3 regions of the Brucella sp. NBRC 12950 genome follow, and region 1 is predicted to be linked to each of the others. Evidence: riboswitches for the same ligand, from Rfam matches in the RefSeq annotation. Region 1 holds a riboswitch; each other region holds the start of a gene.

Region 1 (2,202 bases):
AAGGCGTTGAAAGTAGCAGTCCCCATGTTGCCGCGTATTGCGAATTTCGACGATTTTGATCCGCTGAAAGCAGAAAACCAGGTTGAGGTTGTCATGGTTCCGCCGGGACAGCCTTTGCCGCATGATGTAGGGCTTGTGGTTTTACCGGGAACAAAATCGACGATTGCCGATCTGATTGCATTTCGCGAAAACGGATGGGAGCGTGATTTGCAGCTCCATGTGCGGCGTGGCGGGCATGTGCTTGGTATTTGTGGTGGGTTCCAGATGCTTGGCAACCGGATAAGCGATCCGGGCGGTATCGAGGGTCAGGTGCGCGACATTGACGGGTTGGGGCTGCTGGACGTCAACACTGTGATGGAACTGGAAAAAGTCGTGCGCAATGTTGCGGCTCACTCGCAACTTTATGATGCAGCACTTGATGGATACGAGATTCATATAGGGCGTACAAATGGTCCCGATGCTATCCGCCCATTCGCGCGGATCGGCGATCACGATGACGGTGCAGTCTCGGCGAACGGTCGGGTGATGGGCACCTACCTGCATGGTGTTTTTGGTGCGGATGAGTTCCGTCGGCAATTTCTTGCAACGCTCGGCGTGAGCAGTTCAGGCGAGAATTATCGTGCTGGCATTGAAGAGGCACTTGATGAGCTGGCCGACGGCCTTGAAAACTGTCTTGATATTGATGCGTTGTTTGCACTCGATTGACGCCGCATTGGCGAAAGCCTAGTGTCGATTTACACAACAGGTTTTGCCGGGACGAATCCCGGCGATACCAAAAGGGAATGCGACGGACGGACCCAATCCGGGCGTCTTTATCGCAGCCGACCCCGCGACTGTAGAGCGGAGAGGGATGAGGCAAGCCGGTTAACCGGCGGCCACTGGAAACATCAGCGTTTCTGGGAAGGCAGCTTCAAACCCTACGACCCGTGAGCCAGGAGACCTGCCTGTTGCGTGAAGGACATTTTGTCCGCACCCCATGGGAGGTCTTTCCCGGCTGCCTGCACGGAGGTTGTCATGGCTGCACGTACACAAAATTCTGTTCCCAACACTTTAGCTATGCCACTCGCAACGCGTCTTGGTACGGCTGTCGTCTCGCTCCTTCTCGGTGCATTTCTGATCTATGGGGTCGGTCTTGCTCATTCCGATGCGCTGCACGATTCTGCGCATGATACGCGTCATTCATATGGGTTCCCCTGTCACTGAGCACTTAAGTCATTTTCGCACGATTTGATGCTTTGTAGCGACCGGTGGTGGACGGCCATCGGCGTGGATTGTTGTTGAGGGACGCAATATGTTAATTCGTTATCTTTTGGCCACGCTTGCTGCGGGCCTTCTGGCGGGGCTTCTTGTAACGCCTGCCATGTATTTGAAAACCGTGCCGCTTATTCTGCAGGCTGAAACCTATGAACAGGCCAATGGCGGTCATAGTCATGGAGCAGAAGCCGCTGCACCACATGATCATGGTAGCGCAGAGGCACAGCCACATGATCAAGCCGCATCTGTTGCGAGCGAAGGCGAAGAGGCGGGGGCCGAGCTACCGTTTGGCCGTTTAGGCAATACTATTCTCGCCAATCTCGTTGCGGGCGCAGGTTTTGCATTGCTGCTGGGCGGTGTCGCTTTGTTGCTTGGTCGCCGTATTACGCCGCAGAACGGTATTTTCTGGGGTGTGGCCGGTTTCTTTGCGGTCGCTTTCCTGCCAGCTTTGGGGCTTTCGCCGGAACTGCCTGCGATGCCCGCCGCTGATTTGGCGCAGCGCCAGCTCTGGTGGGTTTTGACCGTGGTGTTAAGCGGTGTCGGCATTTATCTGCTGGTTTTGCGTAATGAGATCATCTCCAAAATCCTCGGGCTTGTGCTGATTATCGCTCCACATCTTTATGGTGCACCGCATCCGGAAGATATTGCATCGCCAATCCCATCGCTGCTTGCTTCGCAATATGCTGTCGCATCGCTTGCGACAAACCTGTTCATGTGGGCGGTCATTGGTCTTGCACTGGGCTGGTTCATTCAGGCTTATGCGAAGTCGGATATTGAAGGCTGATACCTATGGCTCCGCCCAGAAATGAAAATGCAAAAATTACATTCGTTCTTGGCGGAGCCCGTTCTGGTAAGTCGTCGTTTGCGGAGAAACTGGTTGAGGACACATCGAAAGAGCTTGGACTTCAGCCAGTTTACCTCGCAACAGGACGTGCATTCGACAAGGAA
Region 2 (2,202 bases), on a different contig from region 1:
CCAGCCTTGATCTGTGGGTCAAATTCGCCGTAGCCGGAAATGCCGACTGTTACCTGATTGCCAAGAATTGCAGCGAGCGCTTCGCCACCACCGGAAAAGGCAATGTAGTTGACTTTGGTTGGGTCAACGCCTGCGGCCTTGGCAAAAAGACCAGCTGTGATGTGGTCCGTACCACCTGCCGAGCCGCCGCCCCAGGAAACGGAGCCCGGATCAGCCTTGAGCTTGGCAACAAGATCGCCGAGGTTCTGAATGTCGGACGATGCCGGAACGACAATGGCTTCATATTCGCCGGTGAGGCGGGCAATTGGTGTAATCGCGTCGAGATTGACGGGCGAATTGTTGGTCAGGATCGCACCGACCATGACATAGCCGCCAACGATGAGCTGGCTCGGGTCGCCCTTATTCTGGTTGACGAACTGCGCCAGGCCAATAGTGCCACCTGCACCCGGAACATTAATGACCTGAACGCTGCCGGAAATCTTTTCATCCTGAAGCACGTTCTGCATGGTGCGTGCTGTCTGGTCCCAGCCACCGCCTGGTGCTGCTGGCGCCAATACCTTGTAATCTTCAGCCGAAGCTGCACCCGCCATTGCAAGCGCTGCCACCGACGAAATGGCCAGAATCCATTTACGCATAAATCCTCCCTGAATGCACTTGCGTGCATTTTGCTGCTGCCTTTGCGACAGCCCTCCTCAAAAACCCCTGCTTCCCAAGCAGAGACTACTGATCTGGAGACTACAGGAGAGAATTACAATATACCAGCAAGCAGCATCACTTGTTTTTACTTACAGTATCGTATTAGCAAAAAGTCTTATGTGGCGAGTTTATAGGGCTGAATAAGCGAGCCAGCTCGCTTGACGCTTATATCAGCGCGATGTAATACAATTACGACGGTTCCCCGACCGAGAGTGAAGGGGATTAATAGGGAACACGGTGAGGACGACCCAAAAGGGACCGAGACCGTGGCTGCCCCCGCAACTGTAAGCGGATTGCCGTTCATCCTTGTGATGCCTCAAAGCGTCATGTCACTGAGACTGTTCCAAACAGCTCGGGAAGGCAGATGAACAGTGAGTATCTGTGAGCCAGGAGACCTGCCGTCTAACGTAGTCCATTGTCACGGGCGGGGATGCCCGGTGCAGGAGAGTTGGTTATGACAGCATTAAGCGTCGCAGGACGTTGCCTCCCATCGTCATTCATGTCCCCGGATATGTCCGTCTTCTTTACGCGCCGGATCGCTTCCGCCGTTTGATACGGCTTTCTCTCTTATCATTTCGGGGTTTTAAATGAACTTTATCGGCAAGACGTCGTTTCGCGTTGCCTTCTCAGCAGTTGCTATTCTTGCGAGTAGCTTTGCTGCACAAGCTGCTGAAACTCAGTATCCGCTGACGCTGAAAAATTGCGGTCGCGATGTTACGTTCAAACAGGCACCAACGCGCGCTGTGGCCGTTGGTCAGAGCAGTGCAGAAATTCTTTACAGCCTCGGTCTTGGCGATAAAGTTGTCGGTACTGCGGTCTGGTTTGGCCCTGTTCTGAAGGGTTTCGAAGAAGTTAATGCAAAGGTCAAGCGCCTTGCGGACAACGACCCAAGCTTTGAAAGTGTGTTGGCGGAAAAGCCTGAAATCGTCACGGCTGATTTTCAGTGGCACGTTGGCCCGATGGGCATTGTCGGTAAGCCTGAGCAATTTGAAGAACTGGGTATTCCAACCTACACCTCACCGTCCGATTGTGTAGGCAAGGATAATTCCGGCGGCGGCGATGGCGTCCGCACGGCACCTTTCAAGATGGAAATTGTCTATCAGGAAATCACTGAACTTGCCGAGATCTTCAACGTGCAGGATCGCGGTGAAAAGCTCGTTGCGGACTTAAAGGCTCGTGAAGCTGCTGCGCGTGAGAAAATTGGTTCCACCAATGGTACGCTTTCCGCGATGGTCTGGTTCTCCAGTACGCAGATCGATGCCGATCCGTATGCGGCCGGGAAATTTGGTGCTCCCGCCTATATCCTTTCCGCGCTTGGCATCAAGAATGTGATCGAGAGTGAAGAAGAGTGGCCAACTGTCGGTTGGGAAACAATTGCGAAATCCAACCCATCGATGATCGTGGCAGCGAAGCTTGATCGCCGTCGTTATCCTGCCGACGACATTGCTGTGAAGCACCAGTTCCTTGAAAGTGATGCTGTTACCAAGCTGATGCCAGCCGTGTCAG
Region 3 (2,202 bases), on a different contig from region 1:
TAAGGCACGGTAGTGAAAATCGAGCCGGTTAGCTTATTGTGCTGCCGCAGCTAGGAAACCGCAAAGTCCTTTGCGCGCCACCGACGTGCTCATCGTCTGCCCCACTTTGAGTGTGAAGATAGCGTCAACGCGTATGCCCTTGCCCTGCTTACGAGCGGTCACGCGCAAGGTCTGCATGCGACCCGATCCAGATCCATCTTGAAAGGCGTCAATGGACGAGAGCTGCTTGTTGATCGTGATGCCAGAAAAGCCGTCGGCTGCGATGGCTTGTGCCATACGCTGCAAGGCATCCGACGATTTGATACCAGTAAAGCTTTGTGTCGCGCGATAGACAGTCGGAGTTAAGAGCGGAACTCCCTCTGACTTAAAGCTTTGCTCACACGTAGCAGCAAAGCCCCCACCGGTTGCCATAAGGGTCAACAGACCCGTAATCAGAAACATTCGCATTCAAACTTCCTCCAAATAGACCGAAACCCCACCGTTGGTGACGATCACAACAGCATGCAGATCAAAAATACAATAAGCGCGTCGTCAAAATAGCGTTGATAATCTTCGCTTATACGATCGCGATTTGGGCGTACGGAGAAGACAGCGGTGGATGTTTCCAATTTTTCGCGGAATCGGCCTGAGATTAGCGACGAATGTTAGAATCGAGAGGCCGGATCTCCACACGGCAATGCTGGTAATCGATCCTTCCAGGAGCAATGAAAGGAACTAGCGGTCAAGCAGATGAGCATTCTGCCAGGAACAGCTTGGCCCTGCAGTTTGCGACTTAAAGATATAAACATTTCTTTATGTGCTATTGACATTTTGCGTCCGATACAGGAAAGTTACTTGGCCTAGGTTCTCCGGTCGTCTCTTAGATGTGCCGGGGCTAAGAGGGAAGTTGGTGCCCCAGACTATTGGGAAAGCCGACGCTGCCCCCGCAACTGTAAGCGGCAAGCTGATGTCCAGAATGTCACTGGGGTTCTCCCTGGGAAGACGGAGAGAAGCAATGACCCGCGAGCCAGGAGACCTGCCTTCGCAAAGTAACGTCCACGGGCGGGGTGTCCCGGTGTGCCGTAGCGAAGGCCGCGTAGCGGTCCCTATTGCTATGAGTTCGCTGACCCATGCCCCCAACTTTTTGGGGTGAGTCATGTCTCAAACCGCAATTCCGGTCGCCGCGAGCGGCGAGCCATATGTTAATCGTCAACCGATCACGAGGCGTGACGATTTCACGTTTCATCTAAATTTCCATCGTTTTGATGAGAACTATCTGCCCTCAACCAACACGCGTGTAACGACCAACTTTGCAAATTTAGCCAGGGGGAGGAACCGCCAGGAGAACCTTCGTAACGCGCTGAGAATGATTGATAATCGGTTCAACGCTCTGGCGCATTGGGATAATACCGATGGCAATCGCTATAGGGTTGAACTCGAAATCATCTCGGTCGAGATGAATATTGATGCGGAAGGCAACTCGGATGCTTTCCCCCTGATAGAGATATTGAAAGCCAATATCGTTGATCAAAAGACTGGCGAACGGATCGAAGGCATTGTTGGAAACAACTTCTCTTCTTATGTTCGAGATTACGACTTTAGCGTCGTTCTGCCCGAATATAACAAGGGGCGCTCCACGTTCAGCATTCCAGATGACTTCGGCGACCTGCATGGAAAGCTATTCAAATGTTTCCTCAAGTCGAATGCTTACGAAGAACATTTTCGAAAGCCACCCGTGATCTGCTTAAGTGCATCCAGCAGTAAAACATATCACCGGACTGGTAATTACCATCCGGTGCTGGGTGTAGAGTATCGTCAAAGTGAATTATCTTTGACTGATCAATATTTTCAAAAAATGGGGTTGCGGGTCCGCTTCTTCATGCCGCCCAACAGTGTTGCGCCATTCGCCTTCTATTTTGTTGGCGACCTCCTTGATGACTATACCAATCTTGAGCTTATCGGCACAATCAGTACGATGGAGACTTTTCAGAAGATCTATCGGCCCGAGATTTACAATGCCAATTCGGTAGCTGGGGCTTGCTTTCGGCCAAGCCTTGAACATGAGGACTACTCACTGACACGTGTTGTCTATGATCGCGAAGAGCGAAGCCGATTGGCTGTTGAGCAGGGCATATTCGCTCAGGAACAATTCATGACGCCCTATAAGACCGTCCTTGAGCAATGGTCTGCCAATTACACGCTTTGATGAGCCAAAAGATAAGG

The links. Region 1 has a riboswitch for cobalamin ahead of QSJ70_RS01730 (CbtB domain-containing protein). Riboswitches for the same ligand answer to the same signal wherever they lie in the genome.
Region 2: another riboswitch for cobalamin. It lies ahead of QSJ70_RS04310 (ABC transporter substrate-binding protein); the one in region 1 lies ahead of QSJ70_RS01730 (CbtB domain-containing protein).
Region 3: another riboswitch for cobalamin. It lies ahead of QSJ70_RS22270 (DUF1852 domain-containing protein); the one in region 1 lies ahead of QSJ70_RS01730 (CbtB domain-containing protein).

Annotation. Positions count from the first base shown of each region.
Region 1 covers NZ_BSQC01000001.1:372,039-374,240, forward strand. The annotation lists gene QSJ70_RS01725 (cobyric acid synthase) at 1-705, shown strand, start outside; cobalamin riboswitch at 727-962, shown strand; gene QSJ70_RS01730 (CbtB domain-containing protein) at 1,015-1,203, shown strand; gene QSJ70_RS01735 (CbtA family protein) at 1,292-2,038, shown strand; gene cobU (bifunctional adenosylcobinamide kinase/adenosylcobinamide-phosphate guanylyltransferase) at 2,044-2,202, shown strand, end outside.
Region 2 covers NZ_BSQC01000002.1:283,342-285,543, forward strand. The annotation lists gene QSJ70_RS04305 (Bug family tripartite tricarboxylate transporter substrate binding protein) at 1-635, opposite strand, end outside; cobalamin riboswitch at 875-1,113, shown strand; gene QSJ70_RS04310 (ABC transporter substrate-binding protein) at 1,284-2,202, shown strand, end outside.
Region 3 covers NZ_BSQC01000015.1:89,157-91,358, forward strand. The annotation lists gene QSJ70_RS22265 (hypothetical protein) at 34-447, opposite strand; cobalamin riboswitch at 825-1,037, shown strand; gene QSJ70_RS22270 (DUF1852 domain-containing protein) at 1,136-2,185, shown strand.